3 linked regions of the Cupriavidus necator genome follow. Each later gene encodes a partner of the first gene's protein in a complex. Links are inferred from orthologs where the notes say so. Each region holds a gene or a part of one and is shown on either strand. Other genes may lie near its edges. The genes, in order: I6H87_RS01890, I6H87_RS18530 and I6H87_RS18525.

Region 1 (10,067 bases):
CCCGATCCAGCGCTACCGCGCCATCTGGCTGTCGGACATCCACCTGGGCACGCCCGGCTGCCAGGCCAACTACCTGCTGGACTTCCTCAAGCACAACGAATCCGACCAGCTCTACCTGGTCGGCGACATCATCGACGGCTGGCAGCTGCGCCGCGGCTGGTACTGGCCGCAAAGCCACAACGACGTGGTGCAGAAGCTGCTGCGCAAGGCGCGCAAGGGCACTGAAGTGATCTACGTTCCCGGCAACCACGACGAGGCCGCGCGCCAGTTCGACGGCATGGCCTTCGGCGACATCACCGTGCGCGAAGAGGCGGTGCATGTCACCGCCTCCGGGCGCCGGCTGTGGGTGGTGCACGGCGACCTGTTCGACGGCGTGGTGCAGCACGCGCGCTGGCTGGCCTACCTCGGCGATTCGCTGTACACGGTGATCCTGGCGCTGAACCGCCACTTCAACCGGCTGCGCGCGCGCCTGGGCTTCCCGTACTGGTCGCTGTCGCAGTTCCTCAAGCACCAGGTCAAGAACGCGGTCAACTACATCGGCGCGTTCGAGAGCGCGATGGTCGATGAAGCGCGCCGCCGCGGCTGCGATGGCGTGGTCTGCGGCCATATCCACAAGGCCGAGATCCGCGAGGTCAATGGCCAGCTCTACTGCAACGACGGCGACTGGGTCGAAAGCCTGTCGGCACTGGTCGAGACCATGGAAGGCGAGCTGAAGATCGTCTACTGGACCACGCTGCTGGACGCGCCGGCCCCGGCCACGCGCCGCCGTCGCCGCGCCGCCGTGGCGGGCTGATCCCGGCCTGCCACCGTTTGCCCCAACCGCATTGCCCTTCCACCGCGCCCGAGGAGGCTGCATGAAGATCCTGATCGTCACCGATGCCTGGGAACCGCAGGTCAACGGCGTGGTGCGCACGCTCAAGTCCACGCGCCGCGAACTCGAGGCCATGGGCCACACGGTCGACATGATCACGCCGCTGGAATTCCGCACCGTGCCGTGCCCGACCTACCCCGAGATCCGCCTGTCGCTGTTCCCGGCGGCGCGCGTGCAGCGCCGCATCGAGGCCTTCGCTCCGGATGCCTTGCATATCGCCACCGAAGGGCCGCTGGGCCTGGCCGCGCGGCGCCACGCGCTCCGCCGCCGGCTGCCCTTCACCACCGCCTACCACACGCGCTTTCCGGAATACGTGCAGGCGCGCTTCGGTATCCCGCTGGCATGGACGTACCGCTTCCTGCGCTGGTTCCACGGCCAGGCCCAGGCGGTGATGGCGCCCACCCCGGTGGTGCTGGACGACCTGCGGCGCAATGGCATCACCAACGCCGTGCTGTGGACGCGCGGCGTGGACCTGGACGTGTTCACGCTGCAGCGCCCCAACGTGCTCAACACCGCCCACCCGATCTTCCTGTACGTGGGCCGCGTGGCGGTGGAAAAGAACGTCGAGGCCTTCCTGGCGCTGGACCTGCCCGGCTCCAAGTGGGTGGTCGGCGACGGCCCGGCGCTGCCGGCGCTGCGCGCGCGCTATCCGGGCGCCAACTACCTGGGCGTGCTGAGCCAGCCCGAGCTGGCCCGGGTGTATGCTTCGGCTGATGTGTTCGTGTTCCCGAGCCGTACCGACACCTTCGGGCTGGTGCTGCTGGAAGCGCTGGCCAGCGGGCTGCCCGTGGCCGCCTATCCGGTCACCGGCCCGATCGATGTGCTGGGCGACAGCCCCGCCGGCGCGATGCACGAAGACCTGCGCGAAGCCTGCCTGGAAGCGCTGCGCATCGACCGCGCCACGGCACGTGCCCACGCCGAGCGGTTCTCGTGGCGCGCCGCCTCCGAGCAGTTCCTGGCCCATCTTCGGCCGTTCGCTGCCGGCAAGCCAGGCCGCGACAGCGCAGCGGCCCAACCCGCCCCGCAAAACCATGCCCAAACCCCATCCGGAACTGCCGTCCGACCCGCCTCTGCAGAGGCCGCCGCAGGCAGTCCAGAGCGCTGACTATTCGATCGAGCAGAACCCCCACAAGGCCAACCGCGGCCTGACGCGCGCCTGGCATGCGGCCATCAATTCGCTGTCGGGGCTGCGCTATGCGGTGCTCGAGGAAAGCGCGTTCCGCCAGGAGCTGACGCTGGTGGCAATCCTGGCGCCGTGGGCATTCCTGCTGCCGGTGGACGTGGTCGAGCGCATCCTGCTGCTGGGCACGCTGCTGGTGGTGCTGATCGTCGAGTTGCTCAATTCCAGCGTCGAGGCGGCAATCGACCGCATTTCGCTGGAGCGGCACAGCCTGTCCAAGCGTGCCAAGGATTTCGGCAGCGCCGCGGTAATGCTGGCGCTGGTGCTGTGCGGCGGCACCTGGGTCGCCATCGCCGGGCCGCACGTGGTGCGCTGGGTGCGGACGCTGGCGGGCTGATCCGTCACTCGCCGGGGATGCCGGATGGGGTGGCCGGGCCGATTGCTTATAATCGCTACCCTGCCCCCGACTTACTGATCGCACCGATCGCCCGGACGCCCATGGAACCGAAACCGCAAACCGGCCCCCGCCGCACCAGGGACCGCATCCTCGACGTCTCGCTGCGCCTGTTCAACGAAGTCGGCGAACCCAACGTCACCACCACGACGATTGCGGAAGCCATGGAGATCAGCCCCGGCAATCTCTACTACCACTTCCGCAACAAGGACGACATCATCAACTCCATCTTCGTGCGCTTCGAGCAGGAGATGGAGCGGCGCCTGAAGATGCCGGACGACCACAAGGCCACGCTGGACGAAAGCTGGGGCTACCTGCAGTACATGTCCGAGTTCCTGTGGAACTACCGCTTCCTGTACCGCGACATCAACGACCTGCTGGCGCGCAACCGGATGCTGGAGACCAACTTCAAGCGCATCGTCGAGCAGAAGAAGCGCTTTGCGCACGAGATCTGCCGCCAGTTCATCGACGACGGCGAGATGGAAGCCACGCCCGAGCAGGTCGAGGCCATCTGCACCAACATGGTGGTGATCGCCACCTACTGGCTGTCGTTCCAGTTCGTGCAGCATCCGCGCCAGTACAACGACCCCGAGCAGATTCGCGGCTACCTGCACGGATCGAGCTACCACATCTTCTCGATCCTGGCGCCCTACCTGCGCGGCCGGGCCCGGGACGCATTCGACCAGCTGGCGCGCGACTACGCGGCAGCCAAGGCCGCAGCCGACGCGGCAAAGGAAGCAAAGTGAAATCGGTCTGCGTGTATTGCGGCTCCAGCCCCGGCAACCGTCCCGAATACGCCGAAGGCGCGCGCCTGCTAGGCCGCACGCTGGCCGAAAGCGGCCTGGCGCTGGTGTACGGCGGCGGCAAGGTGGGCCTGATGGGCATCGTCGCCGACGCCGTGATGGAACATGGCGGCAGCGCCATCGGCATCATCCCCGACGCGCTGATGCAGAAGGAAGTGGGCCACCGCGGCCTGACCGAGCTGCACGTGGTGCGCAACATGCACGAGCGCAAGCAGATGATGGCGGACCGTGCCGACGCCTTTATCGCCATGCCGGGCGGCGTGGGCACCTTCGAAGAGCTGTTCGAGACCTTCACCTGGCTGCAGCTGGGCTACCACGACAAGCCGGTGGGCCTGCTGAATGTCAACGGGTTCTACGACGGCCTGCTGGGTTTCCTTGCGCACGCAGTGCGGGAAGGCTTCATGAAGCAGGTGCATGCCGACCTGCTGCATGTGGCAGACACGCCCGCCGGCCTGCTGGGCCAGCTGGGCCAGCTGGCGGCCGCTCCGCGCGTGCGCGTCGACAAGTGGCAACAGGCGCGCGACAAGACCTGAGCGCGCCCCTGCTGCCGGCCCGGTTCAGAACGACGAGCCCGGCTGCCGCAGGAACGCCAGTTCCTGCTCTGTGCTCTGCCTGCCCAGCACCGCATTGCGGTGCGGGAAGCGGCCGAAGCGCGCGATGATCGCGCGGTGCTTTTCGGCCCACTCCACCACATCCACCACGCCGCCGCTGGCCTCGCGCAGCTGCGTCATCAGACGCACTGCCTCGTCCTGGTCCTCCAGCGCCTCGGAATGCTCGAACGGCATGTAGCAGAACATGCGGTGGTAGTCCGTCGGCAGCTTGCGGTCCATGCCGGTGGCGACGATGCGCCTGGCCAGTGCCAGCGCCAGCGTATCGCTGCCGAAGCTGCGCGGATCGTTGCGGAACATGTTGCGCGGGAACTGGTCCAGCAGCACCACGCGCGCGCAGGCGCCTTCGGGCGTGACCGACCAGTCGTCCGGGGCCCCGTCGCAGGCGACCTGCCAGTCGGACAGGAAGTTGGTGCGGATCTGCGCATCGAAGGCGTCCGACTTGGTGAACCATTGCGGGCGCTCGGTATTCCAGGCGGCAGAACCGGGCTGGCCGAACCAGAAATCGAGCAAACGCACGGCGTCTTCAGGCAGTTGGTCTGTCATGAACTTGCGAAACCTTTCGGTTGAAAGAAGGGAGCGGCGGCGCCTCAGCGCGCCACGTTGCGCATCCAGTCGGCGGTCTGGAAGAACGCCTGCATCAGGCGCAGCTGCAGGTCTTCGGACAGGCCGATGTCCTGCATTGCCAGCGCCATGCAGCGCATCCACTGGTCGCGCTCGCTCACGCCGATCTCGAACGGCATATGGCGCGCGCGCAGGCGCGGGTGGCCGAAGCGCTCGATAAAGTGGTTGGGACCGCCCAGCCAGCCGCACAGGAACCAGAACAGCTTGTCGCGCGAGCCCTCCAGCGAGGGCGGGTGCAGCGCGCGCAGCCCGGCGAACTGGGTCTCCAGGTCCATCAGGTCGTAGAAGCGGTCGACCAGCTCGCGCACGCGCGCTTCGCCGCCCACCAGCTCAAATGCAGTCACCTCGGCCGTGCCGGGCTTGTCGTTGGATTCAGTACTCATCACACACTCAAACAGCGCAGCCACTCAGGCATCACGCAAGGTCGCCAGCGCGGGCTGGCGCAGCACTTCGCGCAGGCCCAGCCAGCCGCCGGCAAAAGCGCACAGCATGCCAGAAACCACGCCCACCGGCACGATCCAGGCATTGAAGCGGTACGGGAAATCGAAGACGAACTGCGACAGGCCCCAGCCCACCGCGATCGCGCCCAGGCTGGCCAGGAATCCGGCCAGGCCGCCCACCACCAGGAACTCGGCGTACTGGGTCTGGCGCACCAGCGCGGCCGAGGCGCCCAGCGCCTTGAGCAGGCCCGCGTCGCGCATGCGCTCGTCACGCGCGCCGGACAGCGCCGCGTACAGCACGGTCACGCCGGCGGCCAGCGTGAACACGAAGAGGAACTCCACCGCCGCGATCACCTGGTCCAGGATGTCCTGGATCTGGCGCAGGATCAGGTCGGTATTGACCACGGTGATGTTGGGGAAGGCCGCGATCAGCCGGTTGCCCAGCGCCGTGCTGGCGGGCGGCAGGTGGAACGACGTGATGTAGGTCTCGGGCAGCCCCTGCATCGCCTGCGGCGGCAGGATCACGAAGAAATTGACCCGCATCGAGCCCCAGTCCAGCTTGCGCAGCGAGGTCACGCGGGCCTGCACCGCCTGGCCGGCCACGTCAAAACGCAGCGTGTCGCCAAGCCGGATGCCCAGCGTCTTGGCGATGCCCTCTTCCACCGAGGCGCCGGCGTCCGGGCCGTTGGACCAGCGCCCGGCAATCACGCGGTTGCCCTCGGGCAGCGCATCGGTATAGGACAGGTTGAATTCGCGCTCGACCAGGTTGCGCGCGCGCCCGTCCTCGAAGCTGTCGCCGCGGATGGCGCGCTCGCCGATATGGGTCAGGCGCCCGCGCACCATCGGGTAGAGCAGGTCGTTGATGCCGGCGCCGGCCAGCATCTGGCGCAACGGTTCGCGCTGGTCCGGCTGGATATTGATGATGAAGCGGTTGGGCGCGTCGGCCGGCGTGGCCTGGCGCCACGAATCGACCAGGTCGTTGCGGGTCATGCCGAGCAGCAGCAGCGCCATCAGCCCCACCGCCAGCGCCACGGTCTGCAGCACCGTGACCGCGCGGCGGCGTTCCAGCACTGCCAGCGCAAAGCGCCAGCCCATCGCCGCGCGCCCGCGCAGGCGCCCGCGCAGCAGGCGCGACAGCAGCGTCAGCAGCCCCAGCGCCAGCACCGCGAAGACCACGCCCGCGGCGACAAAGCCGCCCGCGGTGGTCAGCCCCAGCCGCAGGTCGCGCGCCGCCACCAGCAGCAGCGCGACAAAGGCGCCCAGGCCCAGTGCATAGGCCACCCAGGCCGACACCGGCGGCAACCCGATATCGCGGCGCAGCACCCGCAGCGGCGCCACCCGTGCCAGCGCCAGCAGCGGCGGCAGCGCGAACCCGGCCAGCAGCACCAGCCCCGCCAGCACGCCCACCAGTGCCGGCAGCAGCGACGGCTGCGGCAGCGACACCCGCAGCAGCCCGCCCAGCGACAGCAGCAGGCCATAGTGCGCCAGGTACCCGAGCAGCACCCCGGCGAGCGCGCCCGCGGCCCCCACCAGCAGGAACTCCAGGCCGAAGGCGCGCAGGATCTGCCCGCGCGACAGCCCCAGGCACTTGTAGACCGCGCAGGCATCGGTGTGGCGCTGCATATAGCGGCGCGCCGACATGGCGATGGCCACCGCCGCGATCATCGACGACAGCACCGCCACCAGCGACAGGAAGCGCTCGGCGCGGTCCAGCGTGGCACGCATCTGCGGCTGGCCCGACTCCAGCGACTCGACCCGGGTATTGCGCAGCTTGCGGCGTCCGATCTCGTCCTGCGCCCATTTCTGGAAGGCAGCGCCGGCGGCGTCGGGGCCGGCCACCAGCAGCCGGTAGGTCACGCGGCTGCCCCAGCCGATCAGCCCGGTGCTGTCCAGGTCCGACAGCGGCATCAGCACGCGCGGCGCGAAGTTCATGAAGCCGGTGCCGCGATCAAGCTCCTGCGTGATGATGCGGTCGATGCGGAAGCTGCGGCTGCCCAGTTGCAGGGTGTCGCCCACGGCAACCCCCAGGGCGCCCAGCAGCGCCTCGTCGACCCATACCGTGCCCGGCGCGGGAATGCCTTCGGCGGGCGCATCCGGCGCCCCCGCCGCACTGGCCACCTTGAGCTTGCCCCGCAGCGGATAGCCGTCGGTCACCGCCTTGAGCGCGGCCAGCTGGCTGGGCGCGTCGCCGCCGGCCGGCGCCTTGCCGTTGGCAGTCGCCATGCTCGGGAAGGTGACGGTCTGGGCCACGGCCAGCCCCGCCGCTTGCGCACGCTGCGCGAAGGCGGCATCGAAAGGCTGGTCAGCCACCAGCAGTACGTCGGACGCGATCATCTGGCGCGCGTCGCGCTCCAGGCCCAGCCGCATGCGGTCGGCCATGAAGCCCACGCTGGTCAGCGCGGCCACGGCCAGCACCAGCGCAAACAGCAGCAGGTAGAGCTCGCCGGCAATCCAGTCGCGCCGCGCCATGCGCAGCGCCTGGCGCCAGGCGGAGAAGCGACCGCCATGCGCGGGGCGCGTGCCGGCGGGGTTGGCGGCCGTGGCCGGGGCTTCGATGGCGGACTCGGGAGGCATCGGTTGCTTTGGTTCTTGGTTTCTGGCGGCGGCGCGCCTCGGGTCAGTCGAAAAAAAACGGGAATGGCCGGGAAGCTAGCGCGGTGTGCCAGGCCGCTCGGTCCTGCCGCGCAGGCTCGCATGCAGCCGGCGCACGCCGCGCCACAATTTCGGCAGCAGCCACACCGACACCAGCAGGAAGACCACCAGCAAGATCAGGAACACCACCGGCAGGAAGAACGCCAGCAGCAGGCTGCCGGTCGCGGTCAGGTCTTCAGTGAATGAGGCCGTCCAATTGGAGAACGGTTCCGGCGACACATTGATCAGCGCGCGCGTGCCCGCCTTGACCGCATGCGCGGTGCCGGCCAGCGTGCCGCCGATCAGCCCTGCCGCCACCATCCACTGCGGATCCAGCTGGCCGAAGGCGGCGGCGGCCAGGATCGCGCCGGCGGGAATGCGGATAAAGGTATGGATGCCATCCCAGACGGTATCGAACGCGGGCACCTTGTCGGCGACGAATTCGGCCACGGCCAGCACGGCGGCCACGCCGATGACCCACCAGGATTCCAGCGGCTGCAGCCCGGGCGGCAGGTCCAGCCAGCCCAGGCGCGCCAGCACGCCGGCGGCCAGCACCGCAAGGTAGAGGCGAAAGCCGCTGGCCCAGGACATGCCCGCGGCCAGCGCGGCGGTTTCCAGCATGGCGCTCCTTGCAAGGGTCTGGCGCAAGCCGATGCAAAACCGCGGTGCGCCTGGCAGGGAGTGTAATACGGACCGGGCCGCGCAGCCGCGCGCCCGTCGGCGTCATGCCGCCCGGCTCGCCCTCAGGCGTCCTCCTTGCCGCCCGGCCCGAACCACGGCAACGCCTCCTGCGGGGTCAGGATGCCGGCCGGCTCGGCCATGGTGTAGCCGGGCAGCGTTTCGATGCGCCGGGCAAAGGCCGGGTCGGCCAGCAGCGCCAGCAGTGCTGCCATCCAGCCGGCGGTCTGGTCGTTCTTGCGCAGCGCCAGGTAGTAGGCCTCGCGCGTCAACGGCACAAAGGCCAGCCCATGGGCCTCGGCATTCATGCGCAGCCCGAAGCCCACCTGCGCGCGGCCGCCGTGCACGGCCTCGGCCACCTTCTCGTTGCTGAACTCGGTCTCGTCGTAGCCGGCGATCTGGTCGGGGTACAGGCCCTGCGCGGCCAGCAGCTGGTCGAACAGCATGCGCGTGCCCGAACTGCGCTGCCGGTTGACGAAGCGCGCCTGGGTGCGCGCCAGGTCGCGCAGGTCATGCACCTCGCGCGCCACCTCCGGCGCCAGGATCAGGCCCTGCTCGCGCCAAGCCAGCCGCAGCAGCCGCACCGCGGCCGGCCGCAGCCACTTGCGCAGCGTCACATGCGCGACCGAGCCCGCGGTCTGCACCGGCGAGACATAGAAGCCGGCCAGTTCCGACTGCCGCTCCTGCAGGCAAATCAGCCCCTCCACGCTACCGCAAAACACCGTATCGAGCTGCAGCGAGGTTCCTGCCTCGCCCAGTGCGGCGGCCAGCACCTCCACCGCCGGGTCATGGCTGCCGGTGAAATGCACCTGCGACTGCGGCTGCTGGGCATCGTCCAGCTCGGCAATGAAGTCCGCCATGGCCTTCTGCACCACCGGGTCGACCGATTCGCGCAGGCGCAGCTCGGCGCGCAGCAGGCGTTCGCCGAAGCGGGTCAGCGAGGCACCGCGGCCGCGCTCCATATCGAGCACGCTGCGCCCGAGCATTTCCTCCCAGGTCCGCATCACGCCCCAGGCATGGCGGTACGACAAGCCGATCTCGCGCGCGGCGCGGTGCAGCGACCCGGTTTCGCGCACGGCCTTGAGCAGCTGGAACACCTTGCCATTCGCGCGCGGATTGTCGTCTGGCGCGATCACCGGAAACAGGTCAAAGCGGAAGATCATATGTCCTCCGCAGCATATTTACTTGTCGATCTCGGCTGGACCACAATGAATACCCCATTCTTATGTTCTTTTGCCGCATTCTCCATGAGATCGAAAGGCAAAAGCAATTATGTCTGGAAAAACATAATACAAAGGAGCCACCGCATGTCGCCTCGCCTTGCCCAACGCCTGCGCCGCCCAGCGCGCCATCTCGTTGCGATGGCCTGCGCAGGCCTGCTGTCGGCGGCCCATGCCGGGGAACTGAAGCTGGCCACCACCACCAGCACCGAGAACTCGGGCCTGCTGAAATACCTGCTGCCGCGCTTCGAGCAAAAGGCGGGCGTCACCGTGAAGGTGATCGCGGTCGGCTCGGGCAAGGCCATGAAGATGGGCGAGATGGGCGACGTCGACGTGCTGCTGGTGCACGCGCGCAAGGTGGAAGACGCCTTTGTCGCGGCCGGCTACGGCGTGAACCGCCGCGACGTGATGTACAACGACTTCATCGTGGTCGGCCCGGCCAGCGACCCGGCAGGCGTCAAGGGCGGCAAGGACGTGCTGGCGGGGTTCCGCAAGCTCGCCGGCAGCAGCAGCAAGTTCATCTCGCGCGGCGACAACTCCGGCACCGACGTGATGGAGAAGGACTACTGGAAGCAGCTCGGCATCGAGCCCAAGGGCCAGCCGTGGTACGTCAACGCC
Region 2 (9,878 bases), 3.5 Mb from region 1 along the record:
GCTCGTGCAGCTATTTCGAGACTGGGTGGTCGGGATCGAAGCGGAGTGGAAATCCCGGCTAAAGTAGGGTCGATAAGTTGCGTTCGCGTAACTTTTTGGGGGCTACTTGCGCCAGGCGCATCAGTACTGGAGAAAAACTCGTTTTACTGCCGTTCCAGGCGACACGGAGAATGACTCGCTCCCACCAAGTAGAGCGAGTTCAAGATGTTTCTGACGTCCCTTCCAATGGCTCCCAGGGATCCAATCCTTGGCCTGAACGAGCAATTTGCACACGATCCGCGTCCTGAGAAGGTGAACCTTGCGGTAGGTGTCTACCACGACGATGGTGGCCGGATTCCCCTGCTCGAATGCATTGCAAACGCTGAGGCTGACCTGGTAGCGGCGAGGCTGCCGCGCGGTTATCAGCCTATCGACGGCACTGTGGCCTTCCAGCATGCAGTTCTTCCCATCGTCTTCGGTATCGACGCGGACTCGGCGCTGGCCAGGCGCGTTGCCACGGTGCAAACGGTGGGCGGAACCAGTGCGCTGCGCCTTGGCGCAGAATTCGCGAGACGATGGGGGGCGCCTGCGCGTGCCCTGATTAGCGAGCCGACTTGGGAAAACCACCGCGGAGTACTGTCAAGGGCGGGTTACCAGGTTCATACGTATCGCTACCTTCCGCGCGATGCGGAGCAGCCAGACCTGAGCGGCATGCTGACCGACCTGTCGCATGCAAGTGCCGGGACGGTTGTGGTCTTGCATGCCTGCTGTCACAACCCGACCGGGTACGACCTGCCCCAGGATGCCTGGCCGGCGATCATCGATATCATCGCGCAGCGACGTCTGATACCACTGATTGACATGGCATATCAGGGCTTCGGGGATGGCCTCGACGCCGATGCGCGTGTGGCTCGCGCATTTGTGGAGGCAGGATTGCCATGCATGGTGGCCACGTCATTCTCAAAGAACTTCTCGCTGTACGGCGAGCGAGTCGGGGCCCTCTCTGTGGTTTGTCCGACAGAAGATGTGGCTGTGCGCGTGCGCTCGCAGTTGAAACTCCTGATCCGTACGAATTACTCGAATCCGCCATCCCATGGCGGGCGGCTGGTCACGCAGGTCCTGACCACGCCATTGCTGCGAGAGCATTGGCAGGCAGAGCTCGAAGCGATTCGCCTGCGGATCTGCCGCATGCGCACAGAGTTAAGTGAAGCGCTCAAGGCCCGAGGTGTCGATAAGGATTTCGCCTTCATCGAACGCCAGAAGGGCATGTTCAGCTATTCCGGTCTCAAACAAGCCCAAATGGAGTACTTGCGCGAAGAGTGCGCCATCTACGGGGCTGACTCGGGTCGCATCTGCATCGCTGCGCTCAACAGCCAAAACCTTGCGCGTGTGGCAGACGCGCTGGCGGCTGCATTCCGGCTGAATCTTGCGGCCTCCAGATCGTGAGAAAACCTCATCAAGTCCACAGTTCTTCTCGTTTGCCGTCGCGCGTTGTGGCCGCCAGAATATCCCCACAATACAGCGCTTTTCGCTGGCCTTACTCACCTCAGGAGACATAGATGCAGCCGCGATACCAACTCTTCATCAATAACGAATGGGTTGATCCGAGCCGAGGTCAATGGTTTGAATCGCTCGATCCGTTCACCGGCGAAGCATGGGCCGAGATTCCGCGCGGAACACGCGAAGACGTCGATCGCGCGGCTCAGGCTGCCGCCGCAGCGATGAAAGGGCCATGGTCCAAAATGTCGGCGACTAACCGCGGGATGCTGCTGTACAAGCTGGCCGGACTGATCGAAGAGAACATCGATCTGCTGACGGAAGTGGAAGCGCGTGACAATGGCAAATTGCGCAGCGAAGTACGAGGCCAGGTCGGCTATGTCGCCAAGTACTTCTATTACTATGCGGGCATGGCGGACAAGATTCAGGGCGCGGTCGTGCCGATGGACAAGCCGAAGGTGTTTAACTACACCCGACTGGAGCCGGTGGGCGTCGTTGGCACGATCACGCCGTGGAATTCTTCCCTGCTGCTGACAGCCTGGAAGGTTGCGCCTGCCCTTTGTGCGGGCAATGCGATCGTAGCCAAGCCGTCCGAGCACACCTCGGCATCCCTGCTGGAACTGGCCAGGCTGTTCGTCAAGGCGGGCTTTCCGCCGGGTGTCTTCAATGTGGTGACGGGATTCGGCAGGGATGTCGGCGAGCCGCTGGTCGAGCATCCGCTAGTGCCCATGATCGCCTTTACCGGGGGGGATGAAGGAGGCCGACGCGTCAATCTTGCCGCGGCGGCACACTTCAAGAAGGTCACCCTGGAACTTGGCGGAAAATCACCGAATATCGTCTTCGACGATGCCGACCTCACCAACGCAGCAAATGGGGTCATCACCGGGATCTTCTCGGCAGGTGGCCAGACTTGCATGGCCGGCTCGCGATTGCTGCTGCAGGAGAGCATTCACGACGAGTTCGTCGATCGGCTGGTTGCAATCACGAGCAAGGCGAAGCTCGGTGATCCCGCGCGTTCGGATGTGCAGATGGGGCCTGTGGCGACCCGTCCGCAGTTTGAGAAGGTGGTCGACTACATCCGCATTGCTCGGGAAGACGGGGCGACCTGTGCTTTCGGTGGCAAGACGCGCAGCGGCGCGGACTACGGCGCGGGTCAGTTCGTCGAGCCGACAATTTTTACCAATGTGACCAACGACATGCGCATTGCGCAGGAAGAGGTCTTTGGCCCTGTACTGTCTGTGCTTAAGTTCAAGGATGAAGACGATGCGCTGCGCATCGCGAACGATATCCGGTTCGGCCTCGCGGCCGGCGTATGGACCAAGAGTCTGCACCGAGCCATGTACATGTCTGAGCGCTTGCAAGCAGGAACGGTCTGGATCAACAACTACCGCTCCACGAGTTTCACCACGCCATTTGGCGGCTACAAGGATAGCGGTCTAGGGCGTGAGGGTGGCACAGAGGCGGTCAAGGAGTTCATGGAGACCAAGAGCGTATGGGTATCCACCGATCTCGAGATGCCGGATCCGTTTGTCCGGAAGTACTAAAAGCAAAAAAGAGGAGACGCACGATGAGCGCTGCACACAGTGCCGCCTACTACGATGTCGTCGTTATCGGTTGCGGCATCTCCGGCTTGTCGGCGGCCGTGGCTGCCGCGGGGAAGGGTGCTCGCGTGGCCGTGCTTGAGCGCGCCACGCGAGCAGAGTATGGCGGCAACACGCGATGGACCGAGGCGTACTTCCGCATGAAGAGCGATACCGAGGTCAGCGACGATTTCGATGACTTGCTGAGCGCCAATGCGGGCGACAATCTCGATCCCAACGTTGTTCGCAGCATGGCCGCACCGTATGCAGAGTGGCCCGCGTACGTGAAGGCACATGGCATGCCGGACCCCGAACTGCTGTCGACGCTTTCGTGCGAAGCTGGCCCGACGGTGCAGTGGCTCCAGACCTTTGGCATTCGCTTTGACGCGCTGCCCACTTACTTCGTCACGGCGGCGGCACCTCGGCTAATGCCGGTTGGCGGAGGCCTGGCCATGATCGAGGCATTGCATGCGCGTGCTGGCGATCTTGGCGTCAAGTTCTACTACGAGACGACAGCAAACTCGCTGTCCCGGCGCGACGCCAATGGCCAGCTTCGACTGGGTCTGGTTGGCGCCGATGGGAATGCATTCGAACTCCTCGGCCGCTCGGTTGTGATTGCGTCGGGTGGATTTGAAGGCAATCCGGAAATGCTGACGCAGTACATGGGGCCCGCGGCGCGCTATATCCGTCCTGTCGCACGCGGCGGCTACTACAACAAGGGCGAAGGAATCCGCATGGCGCTGAACCTGGGTGCGGCACCAGCCGGAGATTTCAGCTCGTTTCACGCCGAGCCGCTGGATCCCCGATCCGCACAGGTCGAAGCGCTTGTGATGAATTTTCCGTATGGGATCCTGGTGAACAAGCTCGGTCTACGCTTTACGGATGAGGCGCCGGGACCGGTCGACGTGCATTACGATCATATCTCCCGTGCGATCAAGGACCAGCCAGACGGCATCGCTTACGTCATCTTCGACGAGCGGATCAACGATGTGCCGAACTGGAGAAAAGGCATTCGCACAGATCAGCCCCCCCTCCAGGCAGGAACGCTGGCAGAGTTGGCGCAGCGTTGCGGCATTTCCGCTGAGGGCCTTGAAGGGACTGTGCGAGGGTTCAACGCGGCTTGCCCTACCGGGACTTTCATGCCGCTCGAAGAGGACCATCTTGCGACCTCAGGCATTCTCCCCAGGAAGTCCAATTGGGCACGCCCCATTGCCAGCGCACCCTACTATGCCTATCCGATCATGCCTGGCATTTGTTTCACGTTCGGAGGCATCAAGATCAATCGGGACGCTCAGGTTGTGGACGCCGACGGCAAGGCTATCCCCGGACTGTATGCCGCGGGCGAAGCATCGGGCCTTTACTACCAGGTCTACACGGGGGCTACGTCGGTAATGCGAGGCGCGGTATTCGGAAAGCTTGCCGGCGAGCATGCAGCGCAGCAGGCAGTCCACAGATGACTGCGAACCACACGATGGCACATTAGAACAGTCAGGAGACAACATGAACTTCATGGTATCAGTGGGGCGCTTTGCTGGAAGCGCCAAGGGAGGCGTTCGCCTTGTGGGCGCCGCTGCGACGCTGTTCGCCGCAATGTGGGCGGCCAATCCGGCAAACGCTCAACCGGGGTGGACGCCCACTAAACCGATTCGGCTGGTCGTTCCGTATGCGCCAGGCGGGGGAACGGATGTACTCGCCCGCCTTGTCGTGGCGGGCATTGGTAACGGACTTGGCCAACCCATCGTGGTGGAGAACCGGCCGGGTGCCAACGGCGTGATTGGTGCCAATGTCGCTTATGCATCGCCACCGGATGGGTACACGTTGCTGTTTGCGGCCGCCGACTTTATTTCAGTCGCACCGTATATTCACAAGAAGGTCGTCCAGTTTCAGCCCAATGGCTTCCGGCCCGTTGCTCCCGTAGCCAAGATGGGCTTCGTTCTGGCAAGTCGTCCAGATGCCGAGACCAGGACTGTCCAGGACATCGTCGCGAAGGCAAAAGCCAGCTCACTTTCCTATGGTCATTGGGGGCCGGGGAGCATGGCGCAAATGGGCATGGAATTGCTCAAGACCAAGGCGCACATCAACAACATGCTCGAAGTGCCGTTCGGCGGCGCTGCACCGGTCATGACAGCTGTCATGGGTGGTCAAGTTGACTATGCATTCATTCCCACACCTTTGGCGGTCGCCAACAAGACCAAACTGCGGCTTTATGCATTGGGATCTCCTGAGCGCTTCCCGTCAATCAAGGAGATTCCTACGCTCACCGAAAGTGGCTATGCCATCGACGCTGACACCTGGTTTGGCGTGCTCGCTCCGCCAAATACGCCGCAAGTGGTGGTTGATGCCATCCAGGCGCAGGTGACTCGCGCCACGTCCCAACCAGAGTTCCGTGCACGCCTCGCCGACATGGGCTATACGCCAATCACGATTGACCCCAAGAAGTTCGGTGAATTTGTCCAGGCTGAGAATCAACGATGGGGCGCGGCTGTCAAGGCGGCAAGGATACGGATTGAGGAGTAAGGAGTTTGCGCTGAACGCCACCTCATCGGGCAGAGCGGCGAGGGTACAAGGTTGAGTCATCCGGGTATTGCGCAGATGATGAACACGAGCTATAGTTCGGCCTCTTGCAGCAGGGCACGGTCGGCAAGGGAAGGTTGGTAGGCGTTGTAGGCTTATGATTTGTAAGGAAATTCGATTCCCTTGCAAGGCGTCCTCAGCACCCGCTACTCGCCATCGCAAGGGCATGTGCATCGCCAGCAGCAAGCGCCGACACAGGAGTGGTAGTTCAGTCGGTTAGAATACCGGCCTGTCACGCCGGGGGTCGCGGGTTCGAGTCCCGTCCACTCCGCCAGTTTTACGGAAACGCCCGCATTAGCGGGCGTTTTTCATTTGCTCCCCCATGTTTCCCACCCTGCACAAGGGTGCGTGCCCAGCGGCTCCTGATAGAATTGTGGAGTTTGTCTTTCGTGCCAATCCACTACCCGAATCCGCATGCTTGATTTCGTACGCAACAACCGGCGCCTGATGCTCTTGCTGCTGCTGGTGCTTGTTTTCCCGTCGTTCGTGTTCTTCGGCGTGGAAAGCTATTCGCGCTTCATGGACAGCTCGCACGATGCCGCCAAGGTCGACGGCCGCGCCATCAGCGTGCAGGAGATCGATAACGTCGTGCGCGACCAGAGCGAACGCGCGCGCCAGGTCCTGGGCGCCAGCTATGACCCGCGCCAGTTCGAAGGCCCGGACGCCCGCAAGGCCGTGCTGGACCAGCTGATCCTGCAGCGCGTGATGGCCAGTGCCGTGGCGCGTGAGCACCTGACCGTGTCCGACGCCAAGCTGCTCGAGGAAATCAGCAACCTGCCGGCGATCGCGCAGTTGCCGCGCACCAAGGACGGCAAGGTCGACGACAAGGCCTACCTGCAGCTGCTGCAGTCGCAGGGCATGACGCCCGAGCAGTTCGATGCCCGCATGCGCTTCGAGCTGGCCACGCAGCAGCTGGGCGCATCGGTCGCCGCGACGGCATTCGTGCCCAAGTCGCTGCTCGATCGCCTGATCGCCGTGCGCGATCAGCAGCGCGATGTGCAGGCGCTGCTGTTCAAGCCGGCCGGCTACACCGCCAAGGTGCAGCCCGATGCAGCCGCGCTGAAGGCCTACTACGACAGCCACCAGCAGGCCTTCTCGGTGCCGGAACAAGCCAAGGTCGAGTACCTGCTGCTGTCGGGCGAGGCCCTGGCCGCGACGCAGGCGGTCACGCCCGAAGAGCTGAAGTCCTACTACGACAGCAATATCGCGCGCTTCCGCATCGACGAGCAGCGCCGCGCCAGCCATATCCTGATCAGCGCGCCGAAGGATGCGCCGGCCGCCCAGCGCCAGGCCGCGAAGGACAAGGCCACCAAGCTGCTGGAGGACCTGCGCAAGCACCCTGACACCTTCGCCGACGTGGCGCGCAAGAACTCGCAGGACCCGGGCTCGGCCGAGAAGGGCGGCGACCTGGGCTTCATGGGCCGCGGCGCGCTGGTCAAGCCGTTCGAGGACGCCATGTACGCGCTCAAGGATGGCCAGGTCAGCGACGTGGTGGAAACCGACTACGGCTATCACATCATCAAGCTGACTGGCATCAAGCCCGCCGAGACCAAGCCGCTGGAAGCCGTGCGCACGGAACTCGAAGCTGAGCTGCGCAAGCAGTTCGCCGACAAGAAGTTTGCCGAGCAGGCCGATGCCTTCGGCAACACCGTCTATGAGCAGGCTGACAGCCTCAAGCCCGCCGCCGACAAGTTCAAGCTGACCATCCAGACCGCCGACAACGTCACGCGCCAGCCGAACCCGGCGCTGGGCGCGCAGAGCCCGCTCAACAACGACAAGCTGCTCAAGGCGCTGTTCAGCGACGACGCGATCAAGAATAAGCGCAACACCGAGGCCGTCCAGGTGGCCCCGAACACGCTGGTGGCCGCGCGCATCGTCGAGTACCGCCCGGCGGCCGTGCGCAAGTTCGAGGAAGTCGAAGCCAAGGTGCGCGAGGGCTATATCGCCCAGCAGGCGGCCGAACTGGCGCGCAAGGACGGCGAGGCCCGGCTTGCCGCACTGAAGAAGGCAGACAGCGCCGACGGCTTTGGCGCGGTGCAGACCGTGTCGCGCGCCAAGGCCGAGGGTATGCCGCCGAAGGCGGTCGAAGCGGTGCTGCGCGCCGATGCGAACAAGCTGCCCGCGGTGGTGGGTGTCGACCTGGGGGCCGAAGGCTACGCGGTCTACCGTATCACCAAGGTCAGCCAGCCGACGCAGGCCAACCCGGCGCAACGCCAGGCCGAAGCGCAGCAGCTGTCGCAGCTCGCCGGCCAGACCGACCTGCAGGCATTCTATGAAAGCCTGAAGGCACGCTCGAAGGTCAAGATGCTGACGCCGGTGGGTGCCACGCAGCCGCAAGGCGCCGAGTAAGCGCCAGATCAGCCCCGGCAGCCCCGCTGCCAGCAAGGACCCCTGCCAGGCGGCAGGGGTTTTTTTTATTCTTACTTCGCGCCGCTGCGCCTGAGCATCGGCTTGAGCTGCGGCCACACCGTATCGAGCAGCACTGGCTGTGCCGCGGCGGTCGGGTGGATGCGGTCGGGCTGGAACCAGTCCTGCCGCGCGATGACATTGTCGAGGAAGAACGGCACCAGCCGCACCTTGTACTCGCCGGCCAGCTTCGGATACAGCGAGACGAACTTCTCGGTGTAGTCCTGCCCGTAGTTGGGCGGGATGCGCATGCCGATCAGCAGCACGCCCGCGCCGGCCTTCTGTGCCATGCTGACGATGTTGCGCAGGTTGGCCTCAGTGGTCTGCAGCGGCAATCCGCGCAGCGCGTCGTTGGCGCCAAGCTCCACCACCACGATGGCCGGGCGGTGCCGCGACAGCAGCTCCGGCAGCCGCGTCTTGCCGCCGATGGTGGTCTCGCCGCTGATGCTGGCATTGACAACGCTATAATCGAAGCGCTCCTGCCGCAGGCGGTCCTGCAGCAGCGTGACCCAGCCCGCGCCGCGCGCGATGCCGTACTCGGCGGAGAGGCTGTCGCCAAGCACCAGCAGTGCCGGCGCCGCAGCCTGGGCTGAGGCCCCGGCCGATATCGTCAGTGCCATGCCGGTTGCCAGCAGCAGCCGGCGCCATTTGCCTCGGATCCCAATATCCATGTCTTCTTCCATTCTCGCTGTCGAGTCCCTCGGAAAGACCGTTGCCGACACGACCGGTTCGCTGACGATTTTGCACGACGTGACCTTTTCCGTCACGCCGGGCGAAACGCTCGCCATCGTGGGGGCGTCCGGATCGGGCAAGTCGACGCTGCTCGGGCTGCTGGCGGGGCTGGACCTGCCCAGCACGGGCACGGTACGGCTGCAGGGCCAGGACCTGTTCGCGCTGGACGAGGACCAGCGCGCCGCCGTGCGGGGCCGCCATGTCGGCTTTGTGTTCCAGTCGTTCCAGCTGGTCGGCCACCTGACCGCGCTGGAAAACGTGATGCTGCCGCTGGAGCTGCGCGGCGAAACGTCGCAGGTGCGCGAGCGCGCCCTGGACATGCTGCTGCGCGTGGGCCTGGGCGCGCGGCTGGGGCACTATCCGCGCACGCTGTCGGGCGGCGAGCAGCAGCGCGTGGCGCTGGCGCGCGCGTTCGTGGCGCGCCCGGACATCCTGTTTGCCGACGAGCCCACCGGCAGCCTCGATACCGCCACTGGCGAAGCCGTGATCGCGCTGATGTTCGAGCTTAACCGCGATGCCGGCTCAACGCTGGTGCTGGTAACGCATGACCGCTCGGTGGCGGCGCGCTGTGGCCGTATCCTGACCATCGACGCCGGCCGCGTGGCCAGCGATGAATGGATGGGCGCGGAGGTCTAGCTGGCGGCGCCCGCCTTCAGCACCGCGCGGGCGCGCTCGATCAGCGACGTGGTGGAGGCATCGTGCTGGCCGACGGCATTCCCGGTCAGCTCGGCCTCGATCGGACGGGCCAGGATCTTGCCCAGCTCGACGCCCCACTGGTCGAAGGAATTGATCTTCCAGACCACGCCCTGCACGAAGGTGCGGTGCTCATACAGCGCAATCAGCGCACCCAGCACATGCGGCGTCAGGTTTTCCATCAGCAAGGTGTTGCTGGGGCGATTGCCCTCGAACACCATATGGGCGATACGGACTTCGTCCTTCAGGCCGGCGGCACGCAGCTCATCGGCGCTGCGCCCGCGCATCAGCGCCTCGGCCTGCGCAAAGCAGTTGGCCAGCAGCTTGGCGTGATGGCCTGCCAGCCGGCGCGGCGGCACCAGCGGCGCGACAAAATCCACCGGCACCACCTGCGAGCCCTGGTGGATCTGCTGGAAA
Region 3 (9,763 bases), 3.5 Mb from region 1 along the record:
ATGTCGTCGGGCGCAACCGGCGTCGACACCAAGGTGTGGGAGAGCGTGAAGTACTTCTACACGGTGGACGCCTGGCTGCCCAAGAACATGCTGGTGGTCAGCAAGAAAGCGTTCGCGGCACTGGACAAGCCGACCCAGGAGGCCCTGCTCAAGGCCGTCGCCGACGCCGAGAAGCGCGGCTGGCAGGTCTCGGAGCAAAAGACCAAGGAGTACCTGGCCACCCTGTCGCGCAACGGCATGACGGTGCAGCCGCCTTCGCCGCAGCTCAAGGCCGACATGCAGAAGGTGGGCAAGGTCATGGTGGATGACTGGGCCAAGGGCGCGGGCGAGGACGGCAAGGCTATCCTGGACGCCTACCGCAAGTAGGCTGATGTGCGCTCCCTCTCCCCTCAGCGGGAGAGGGGAGCAAACCTGCCTGATCGATGTTCGTCAGCAAGCCTGCTGCCCGCTTGCCTCAACTGCTGCCCATCATGCCAACTGCCCCCTCCTCCAAGCGCTGGCTCGACCGCCTGCTTGACCTCTTTGCCGTGCTCGGCGCGCTGTGCATCCTCGCCGTCTGCGTGATCATGATCCTGATGTCGCTGTCGCGGGAGACCTCGGTGATCTTCAAGGGTGGCGATGACATCGTCGCCTGGCTGTGCGCGGCGTCCGCCTTCCTGATCCTTGGCCAGACCTTCCAGCATGGCGGCATCGTGCGCGTCGAGATGCTGCTGGGGGCCGTGGGCCCGCGCCGGCGCCGGGTGCTGGAGCTGGTCTCGCTGACCGTCTGCCTGGCGTTTGCCGCCTACGCGGCCTGGGCGCTTGGCACCTTTGCGTGGCAGAGCTGGGAAATCGGCGATGTCTCCCAGGGCCAGATCGTGATCCCGCTGTGGATTCCGCAGAGCTTCGCGGTGCTTGGCTGCGTCGGCTTCCTGCTGGCGGTCGCCGATGAATGGCTGCGCGTGGTGCGCGGACACAAGCCGCGCTACCAGGTGGCCCATGAAGAAAAGCTCGCCGCCGGCGATTTCGGGGAGACGGTCTGATGAGCACAGTCGTGGTTGCACTGATCCTGCTGCTGGTGATGATCGTCTTCCTGGCGATCGGCGCGTGGATCCCCGTGGCCATTGCGGTCACCTCATGGGTCGGTCTGGTGGTGTTCTCGGACCGCGAGGCGCTGGTCAGCCTGGCCAACGCATGGTGGTCGTCGAGCGCCTCATACACGCTGGCATCGCTGCCCCTCTTTGTCTGGATGGGCGAGATCCTGTTCCGCACCAAGCTGTCCGAGCAGATGTTCAGCGGGCTGTCGCCGTGGCTGAGCTGGCTGCCCGGGCGGCTGATGCACGTCAATATCCTTGGCTGCGGCATTTTTGGCTCGGTGTCGGGGTCGTCGGCGGCCACCTGCGCCACCATCGCCAAATCGGCGCTGCCGGAACTCACGCGGCGCGGCTACGACGAGCGCACTACGCTCGGCTCGCTGTCCTGCGCCGGCACGCTCGGCATCCTGATCCCGCCGTCGATCACGATGGTGGTGTACGCGGTGTCGGCGGACGTGTCGATCATCCGCGTGTTCCTGGCGGGCTTCATACCCGGCCTGCTGCTGATGCTGCTGTTCTCCGGCTATATCGTGGTCTGGGCACTGGCCAACCCGGACAAAACCCCGCCGTCGGAGCACTTCAACTGGCGTGCGCGGCTGGCATCGATCCGCCAGCTGCTGCCGTGCATCGTGCTGATCGCCTTTATCACCGTGATCATGGTGACCGGCTACTCCACCGCGACCGAAGCCGCAGCCTATGGCGTGGTGGCTTCGCTGGCGCTGGCGTGGGCGGGCGGCTCGCTCACGCGCGCGGCGTTCTGGGACAGCCTGATGTCGGCCACGCGGCTGACCGCGATGATCATGTTCGTGCTGGGCGCGACCTCGTTCCTGTCGGTTACCATGAGCTTTACCGGCATCCCGCGCGCGCTGGCGGAATGGGTGGCGGCGATGCACCTGTCGCCGTGGGCGCTGATCGCCGTGCTGACAGTGATCTACATCGTGCTGGGCACGGCGCTGGACGGCATCTCGATGATCGCGCTGACCACCGCGACGGTGCTGCCGATGGTGCAGGCGGCCGGCTTCGACCTGGTCTGGTTCGGCATCTTCATCGTGCTGCTGGTGGAGATCGCCGAGGTGACGCCGCCCGTGGGCTTCAACCTGTTCGTGCTGCAGAGCATGACAGGCAAGGACAGCAATTACATAGCAAGGGTCTCGCTGCCCTTTTTCATGATGATGGTGGTGGCGATCGCCATCGTCACGATCTGGCCGGGCGTGGTCACCTGGCTGCCGGACATTGTCATGCAGCAGGAAGTCAAATAGCATTGGCCGGCCCCGCCCGCGGCCATTTGCCGCCGGCCCGGCAATATGGAGGGTCCCAGTCCGATGCATGTGATCGTCATCGGCGCCGGCGCGATCGGCGTCAGTTCCGCCTGGTACCTGCGGCAGGCCGGTTTCGACGTGACCGTGCTCGAACGCCGCGCCGCGCCGGCGCAGGAAGCCAGCTTCGGCAATGCCGGCGTGATCGCGCCCGGCTATGTCACGCCATGGGCGGCGCCGGGAATGCCCGGCAAGATCCTGCGCACGCTCTTTGCGCGCGAGGCGCCGGTCCTGTTCCGCCCTTCCGCCGACCCGGCCATGTGGCGCTGGATCGCGCGCTGGCTGCGCGAATGCCGGCTGGAGCGCTACCGCGCCAACAAGCTGCGCATGCAGCGGCTGGCGTTCTACAGCCGCGGGTGCCTGCACCGGCTGCGTAGCGAGCTGGAGATCGACTACGAGCAGTCGCAAGGCTACCTGCAGCTGTTCCGCACCGCGCGCGACCTCGACCTGGCCGCGCCCGCCGTGGCCCTGCTGCGCGAGAACAACGTGCCGCACCGGCTGGTCAGCGCGCAGGAATGCCGCCGTATCGAACCGGGCCTGGCGGCCGACACGCCGCTGGCTGGCGGGCTGCACCTGCCGGAAGACGAGTCCGGCAACTGCCCGATGTTCGTGCGCGCGCTGCACCGGCATGCCGAGGCCGCAGGCGTATCGTTCCGCTTCGACACCCGGGTGGCGCGCGTCAGGCCCGACAACGCGGGCAAGCTGCAGGTCGAGCTGCAGCACTCCGACAAGAAGCGCCCTGGCCAGGTGCTGAGCGCCGACCGCGTGCTGGTCGCGGCCGGCGCCGACAGCACCGCGCTGCTGCGCCCGCTGGGCCTGCGCATGCCGCTGTATCCGGTCAAGGGCTACTCGGTGACGGTGATGGTCCGCGACGAACTGCAGGCGCCGCTGGGCGCGCTGATGGATGAGTCCTACAAGGTCGCGATCACGCGCATGGGCAACCGCCTGCGCGTGGCGGGTACGGCCGAGCTGGGCTCACGCAAGCTTGATCTGCGGCCGGCCGCCCTGAACACCCTGGTCAAGGTCGCGCGCGACTGGTTCCCGGTGGCAGGCAACTACCAGGAAGCCACGCAATGGGTGGGCGCGCGGCCGATGCTGCCGGACGGGCCGCCGCTGATCGGCCCAACAGCCGTGCCCGGCCTGTTCCTCAACCTCGGCCATGGCTCGACGGGCTGGGCGATGAGCTGCGGATCGGGCAAGATTGCCGCTGACCAGATCGCCGCCAGCGCCGGCACCCATGGCGGCCCGGACATCGACATGGAGGGCCTGCTGCCCGACCGCTACGGCCTGGGGCCCGCCAGATAACCACACATGACACCCTCTGCCTCTACCGCCACCTCGCACGCAAACGGCGACGGCTGGTTTGCACTCGATGCCGCTGCCTCCGAACCGGTTCCGCTGTACGACGTCGCCGCCATCCGCCGCATCGAGAACGCCGCCTTCACGCAACTGCCCGCCTTTACGCTGATGTCGCGCGCCGGCGCCGCGGCCGCGCGCTGGCTGGCCTGCCATGCACCCGCCGGCCCGCTGCTGTTCCTGGCCGGCCCCGGCAATAACGGCGGCGATGCGCTGGTGGCCGCCACGCAATTGCACAGCGCCGGCCGTGCCGTGCAGGTATGGCTGACGGCGGACCCGCAGCACCTGCCCGCCGACGCCGCGACCGCCTGGCAGCAAGCGCACGCAGCCGGCGTCCCGGTCAGCGTGGTCGCAGGCATCGCTGCCTCGCATGACGCGGACTGGCCCGCGGGCACCGCTGCGCTCGTCGACGGCCTGCTCGGCATCGGCCTGAACCGCCCCGCCGACGGCACCATGGCGTGGTGGATCGGACAAATCAACCGCAGCGCGCTGCCGGTGTTTGCGCTGGACATCCCCAGCGGCCTGTTCGCCGACACCGGCGCGGGCGCGCCGGCCGTGCGCGCGCAGCGCACGCTGACCTTTATCGCCGCCAAGCCCGGGCTGCTGACGCTCGACGGGCGCGACTGCGCCGGCGAGGTCGATATCGCGCCGATCGGCCTTGACTATCCGCCGGACGAAACGCCCCATTGCCTGGTAAACGGCCCGGCGCTGTTCAGCACGGCGCTGCCGCGCCGCCACCATGCCAGCAACAAGGGCACGCATGGCTCGCTGGCGCTCATCGGCGGCAACCTGGGCATGACCGGGGCGCCGCTGCTGGGCGCCAGGGCCGCGCAGTTCCTCGGCGCGGGCAAGGTGCATATCGGCTTCCTGGCGCAGCCCGCACCGCTGTTCGATCCGCTGCATCCGGAGCTGATGCTGCATGCCGTGGACGCACTGGCCCTCGCTGCCATGTCGGCGCTGGTGATCGGTCCTGGCATGGGCACGGACGCCAACGCACACAAGCAGTTTGCGCGGCTGCTGCAAGCCGCGCCGCTGCCGCTTGTGCTGGATGCCGATGCCCTGAACCTGCTGGCTGCCGATCCGGCGCTGGCCGGGGCACTGGCCGCCAGCGGCGCGGCCTGCGTGATAACGCCGCACCCGCTCGAAGCCGCCCGGCTGATGGGCGTTCCCGTCGCCGAGGTGCAGCGCGACCGGCCCGCTGCTGCCGCAGCACTGGCTGCGCAATGGCAGGCCGTGGTCGTGCTGAAGGGATCGGGCACAGTGATCGCGGCGCCTGACGGCAGCCCATGCACGCTCAACCCGAGCGGCAATGCCGCACTTGCCAGCGCCGGCACCGGCGACGTGCTGGCCGGCATGCTGGGGGCGCTGCTGGCGCAAGGCATGGCGCCGCTGGCCGCGGCCCGGGCGGCGGTGTGGATCCATGGACGCGCCGCCGATGCCCTTGTCGCCCAGGGCACCGGGCCGGCCGGCGTCACCGCAAGCGAACTGTACGCGCCCGCGCGCACCATCTTCAACCAGTTGCTGGCCGGGGCCCGCGCATGACGCGCGGCGCGATGCTGCGCGATCCCGCCGACCGCCGCCACCTGCTCACCGGCATCGCCCTGCTGGTCATCGGGCAATGGATCCTCAGCCTGCTCGATGCCACCAGCAAGACCCTGACGCAGCAAGGACTGCCGCTGGTGGCCGTGGCATGGGTGCGCTATGTCGGCCATGTGGTCGCGATCTTCCTGCTGCTCGGCCCCGCCGGCTGGCGGCACCAGTGGCGGGCGGCAAGGCCAGGGCTGCAGTGGCTGCGGGGCGCGCTGATGCTGGTCTCGACGCTGGTGTTCTTCAGCGTGCTGATGCTGATGCCGCTGGCGCAGGCCACGGCGCTGAATTTCTGCGCGCCGCTGTTCGTGGTGGCACTATCGCCGTGGCTGCTGGGCGAGCGCCCCGGGCGCCATGCCCGCTGGATGCGCTGGACCGGTGTGGTGGTCGGCTTTGCCGGCATGCTGGTGGTGGTGCGCCCGGGGGGCCAGCTCAGTCCGCTCGGTGTCGGCCTGGGCCTGGTGTCGGCGCTGGTGTTCGCGCTGATGCAGATGCTGACACGCCGCATTGCCGCGCACGACACACCGATGACCACGCTGATCCAGAGCGGCGTAACCGGCGCCTGCCTGACCACGCTGATCGTGCCCTTCTTCTGGTTCAGCGCCTGGCCTACGCCGATGCAATGTGCGCTGCTGTTGTCCGCGGGGATCACCGGATCACTTGGCCATTATTTCGTCATCCGGGCCTTCCAGTACGCGGATGCGTCTTTCCTGAGCCCCTTCCTCTACCTGCAGATCCTGTCCGCGACGGTAATCGGCTACCTGGCCTTCGGCCAGTTGCCCGACTGGACCACCGCAATCGGCATCGGCATCATCTGTCTGGGAGGCTTGTGCGTCGCTGGGGGAGAACCCGTGCTACGCGCCATCGCGGCCCGGCTCGGCGGCGCGCGCCGTCAGACAATGTCCGATACTTAGCCTGCGCCCACGCTGGTATGTTGCAAGTGGTAACGATATGACGCCGCTGCCAGGCCGGATCCCGGCAGCGCTGACGATATACTTGCATCTCTGTCTTGTGAGCCGGCAACGCCACGCGGCTCGCGCAACCTCGATTGTCCTGCATGCCCACTGACCTTCACGCCTGGAACGCCCTGCTGCGGCACCACGACACCCTTCGCGACGCCCAGATGCGCGACGGGTTCGATCGCGAAGGCGCGCAGCGCGTCGCACAATTCTCGCTGGAAGCCGCCGGGCTCTATCTCGACTATTCGAAGAACCGGATCACGCCCGAAACCATGCGCCTGCTGGTACAGCTGGCAGCCGAGGCCGGCGTGACCAGACGCCGCGACGCGATGTTCACGGGCGAGCATATCAATACGACTGAAGACCGCGCGGCACTGCACGTAGCGCTGCGCGCGACTGCCGGCGCCGGCTACAAGGTCGACGGCGAGCAGGTCATGCCGGCAATCCGGAAGGTGCTGGTACGCATGCGCGATTTCTCGGAACGCGTGCGCAGCGGCGCCTGGAAGGGTGTCACCGGCGAGCGCATCACCGATGTCATCAATATCGGCATCGGCGGCTCCGACCTGGGACCGCGCATGGTGTGCCGCGCGCTGTCGCACCTGGCCGATGCCGATGGCAATGCCGCGCCGCGCATGCACTTTGTTTCCAATGTCGACGGCACCGACCTGGCCGAGACGCTGGTGCGGCTCGACCCGCAACGGACGCTGGTGATCGTCTGCTCCAAGACCTTCACCACGCTGGAAACCATGGCCAACGCGCGCAGCGCGCGCGCCTGGTTTGTCGCCAACGGCGTGGCCGAGCATGACCTTGCCAAGCATTTCGTCGCAGTCTCGACCAATACCGAAGCGGTGCGCGAGTTCGGCATCGACCCGGCCAATATGTTCGAGTTCTGGGACTGGATCGGCGGACGCTTCTCGCTGTGGTCGTCGGTCGGCCTGTCGATCACGCTGGCCGTGGGCTTCAACGCCTTCGCCGACTTGCTGGCCGGCGCGCGCGCCATGGACGAGCATTTCCGCACCGCGCCGCTGGAACGCAACATGCCGGTGGTCCTGGGCATGCTGGGCATCTGGTACCGCAATTTCTGGCATTTGCCCACCAGCTGCATGGCGCCCTACTCCACCTCGCTGGAGCTGTTTCCCGCCTTCCTGCAGCAGCTGGAGATGGAGAGCAACGGCAAGTCGGTGCAGCTTGACGGGCAGCCCGTGCGCACGCATACCTCGCCGGTGGTGTGGGGCACGGCCGGCACCAACGGGCAGCATGCCTATTTCCAGCAGATCCACCAGGGCTCGCAGGTGGTGCCGGTGGATTTTGTCGCGCCGCTGGTGCCGCCGCGCCGGCTGGCAGGCCATCACGCCAAGCTGCTGGCCAACTGCTTTGCGCAGGCCGAGGCGCTGATGCGCGGGCGCAGCGCCGATGAGCTGCGTGCCGCCGGCCTGAAGGACGAAGTCCGTATCGCCCATATGGTGTTCGAGGGCAATCGCCCCAGCAACACCTTGCTGATGGAAAACCTGACGCCGCATGTGCTGGGTGCGCTGATTGCGCTGTATGAGCACCGCACCTTCGTGCAGGGCGTGGTCTGGAAGATCAATTCCTTCGACCAGTGGGGCGTCGAGCTGGGCAAGATCCTGGCCCGTCCGATCGAGGCCGAGCTGACCGGGAATGCCGTCGGCCAGCACGATGCCTCCACCACGTCGCTGATCGAGCGCGCCCGCGCGGTGCTGAAGGCGGGCGCCGCCAGCTAGACCTCCGCGCCCATCCATTCATCGCTGGCCACGCGGCCGGCGTCGATGGTCAGGATACGGCCACAGCGCGCCGCCACCGAGCGGTCATGCGTTACCAGCACCAGCGTTGAGCCGGCATCGCGGTTAAGCTCGAACATCAGCGCGATCACGGCTTCGCCAGTGGCGGTATCGAGGCTGCCGGTGGGCTCGTCGGCAAACAGGATGTCCGGGCGCGCCACGAACGCGCGCGCCAGCGCCACGCGCTGCTGCTCGCCGCCCGACAGCGTGCGCGGATAGTGCCCCAGCCGCGCGCCCAGGCCCACGCGCAGCAGCATGTCCAGGGCGCGCTCGCGCACCTGCGACGTTTCGCCGCGCAGCTCCAGCGGCAGCATCACGTTTTCCAGCGCGGTCAGGTGGCCGACCAGCTGGAACGACTGGAACACAAAGCCGACATGGCGGCCCCGCACGGCGGCGCGCTGGTCCTCGTCCAGCGCGAACAGGTCCTGGCCCTGCAGCCGTACCGTGCCCGTGCTGGGCAGGTCCAGCCCCGCCAGCAGCCCGAGCAGCGTCGACTTGCCCGATCCGGACGCCCCCACGATGGCGAGCGTTTCGCCCGGCGTGACGGAAAAGGTCACGTCGTGCAAAATCGTCAGCGAACCGGTCGTGTCGGCAACGGTCTTTCCGAGGGACTCGACAGCGAGAATGGAAGAAGACATGGATATTGGGATCCGAGGCAAATGGCGCCGGCTGCTGCTGGCAACCGGCATGGCACTGACGATATCGGCCGGGGCCTCAGCCCAGGCTGCGGCGCCGGCACTGCTGGTGCTTGGCGACAGCCTCTCCGCCGAGTACGGCATCGCGCGCGGCGCGGGCTGGGTCACGCTGCTGCAGGACCGCCTGCGGCAGGAGCGCTTCGATTATAGCGTTGTCAATGCCAGCATCAGCGGCGAGACCACCATCGGCGGCAAGACGCGGCTGCCGGAGCTGCTGTCGCGGCACCGCCCGGCCATCGTGGTGGTGGAGCTTGGCGCCAACGACGCGCTGCGCGGATTGCCGCTGCAGACCACTGAGGCCAACCTGCGCAACATCGTCAGCATGGCACAGAAGGCCGGCGCGGGCGTGCTGCTGATCGGCATGCGCATCCCGCCCAACTACGGGCAGGACTACACCGAGAAGTTCGTCTCGCTGTATCCGAAGCTGGCCGGCGAGTACAAGGTGCGGCTGGTGCCGTTCTTCCTCGACAATGTCATCGCGCGGCAGGACTGGTTCCAGCCCGACCGCATCCACCCGACCGCCGCGGCACAGCCAGTGCTGCTCGATACGGTGTGGCCGCAGCTCAAGCCGATGCTCAGGCGCAGCGGCGCGAAGTAAGAATAAAAAAAACCCCTGCCGCCTGGCAGGGGTCCTTGCTGGCAGCGGGGCTGCCGGGGCTGATCTGGCGCTTACTCGGCGCCTTGCGGCTGCGTGGCACCCACCGGCGTCAGCATCTTGACCTTCGAGCGTGCCTTCAGGCTTTCATAGAATGCCTGCAGGTCGGTCTGGCCGGCGAGCTGCGACAGCTGCTGCGCTTCGGCCTGGCGTTGCGCCGGGTTGGCCTGCGTCGGCTGGCTGACCTTGGTGATACGGTAGACCGCGTAGCCTTCGGCCCCCAGGTCGACACCCACCACCGCGGGCAGCTTGTTCGCATCGGCGCGCAGCACCGCTTCGACCGCCTTCGGCGGCATACCCTCGGCCTTGGCGCGCGACACGGT

The links.
Region 2: the proteins of I6H87_RS01890 (region 1) and I6H87_RS18530 are in contact, whole or in part, in a cryo-EM structure (PDB 9GE8), measured with the Escherichia coli proteins. The link is inferred for Cupriavidus necator from one-to-one orthologs.
Region 3: the proteins of I6H87_RS01890 (region 1) and I6H87_RS18525 are in contact, whole or in part, in a cryo-EM structure (PDB 9GE8), measured with the Escherichia coli proteins. The link is inferred for Cupriavidus necator from one-to-one orthologs.

What each region holds. Positions count from the first base shown.
Region 1 is NZ_CP066018.1:388,227-398,293, forward strand. The notes cover bases 4,688-7,875. They hold I6H87_RS01890 (ABC transporter permease), read right to left. Parts: upstream 7,495-7,875; coding sequence 4,888-7,494; downstream 4,688-4,887. Other genes in these bases: I6H87_RS01885 (group II truncated hemoglobin), read right to left, coding at 4,688-4,863; I6H87_RS01895 (DUF4126 domain-containing protein), read right to left, coding at 7,570-7,875. In the rest of the region: I6H87_RS01855 (UDP-2,3-diacylglucosamine diphosphatase), read left to right, coding at 1-793; I6H87_RS01860 (glycosyltransferase family 4 protein), read left to right, coding at 855-1,976; I6H87_RS01865 (diacylglycerol kinase), read left to right, coding at 1,903-2,388; I6H87_RS01870 (TetR/AcrR family transcriptional regulator), read left to right, coding at 2,490-3,191; I6H87_RS01875 (LOG family protein), read left to right, coding at 3,188-3,781; I6H87_RS01880 (DUF924 family protein), read right to left, coding at 3,806-4,402; more of I6H87_RS01885, read right to left, coding at 4,447-4,687; more of I6H87_RS01895, read right to left, coding at 7,876-8,172; I6H87_RS01900 (substrate-binding domain-containing protein), read right to left, coding at 8,295-9,392; I6H87_RS01905 (ABC transporter substrate-binding protein), read left to right, coding at 9,537-10,067.
Region 2 is NZ_CP066018.1:3,936,008-3,945,885, reverse strand. Bases 6,880-9,878 are described here. They hold I6H87_RS18530 (arylesterase), read right to left. Parts: upstream 8,708-9,878; coding sequence 8,051-8,707; downstream 6,880-8,050. Other genes in these bases: pgi (glucose-6-phosphate isomerase), read right to left, coding at 9,401-9,878; I6H87_RS18525 (ABC transporter ATP-binding protein), read left to right, coding at 8,706-9,404; I6H87_RS18535 (SurA N-terminal domain-containing protein), read left to right, coding at 6,880-7,979. Outside these bases: I6H87_RS18565 (LysR family transcriptional regulator), read left to right, coding at 1-67; I6H87_RS18560 (amino acid aminotransferase), read left to right, coding at 205-1,425; I6H87_RS18555 (aldehyde dehydrogenase), read left to right, coding at 1,539-3,020; I6H87_RS18550 (FAD-dependent oxidoreductase), read left to right, coding at 3,044-4,513; I6H87_RS18545 (Bug family tripartite tricarboxylate transporter substrate binding protein), read left to right, coding at 4,557-5,573; more of I6H87_RS18535, read left to right, coding at 6,045-6,879. UniProt on the Escherichia coli protein: TesA is a multifunctional esterase that can act as a thioesterase, lysophospholipase and protease.
Region 3 is NZ_CP066018.1:3,928,453-3,938,215, forward strand. Bases 6,880-9,763 are described here. They hold I6H87_RS18525 (ABC transporter ATP-binding protein), read right to left. Parts: upstream 8,729-9,763; coding sequence 8,030-8,728; downstream 6,880-8,029. Other genes in these bases: pgi (glucose-6-phosphate isomerase), read left to right, coding at 6,880-8,033; I6H87_RS18530 (arylesterase), read left to right, coding at 8,727-9,383; I6H87_RS18535 (SurA N-terminal domain-containing protein), read right to left, coding at 9,455-9,763. Outside these bases: I6H87_RS18490 (TRAP transporter substrate-binding protein), read left to right, coding at 1-366; I6H87_RS18495 (TRAP transporter small permease subunit), read left to right, coding at 471-1,022; I6H87_RS18500 (TRAP transporter large permease), read left to right, coding at 1,022-2,332; I6H87_RS18505 (D-amino acid dehydrogenase), read left to right, coding at 2,396-3,694; I6H87_RS18510 (bifunctional ADP-dependent NAD(P)H-hydrate dehydratase/NAD(P)H-hydrate epimerase), read left to right, coding at 3,701-5,287; I6H87_RS18515 (DMT family transporter), read left to right, coding at 5,284-6,246; more of pgi, read left to right, coding at 6,390-6,879.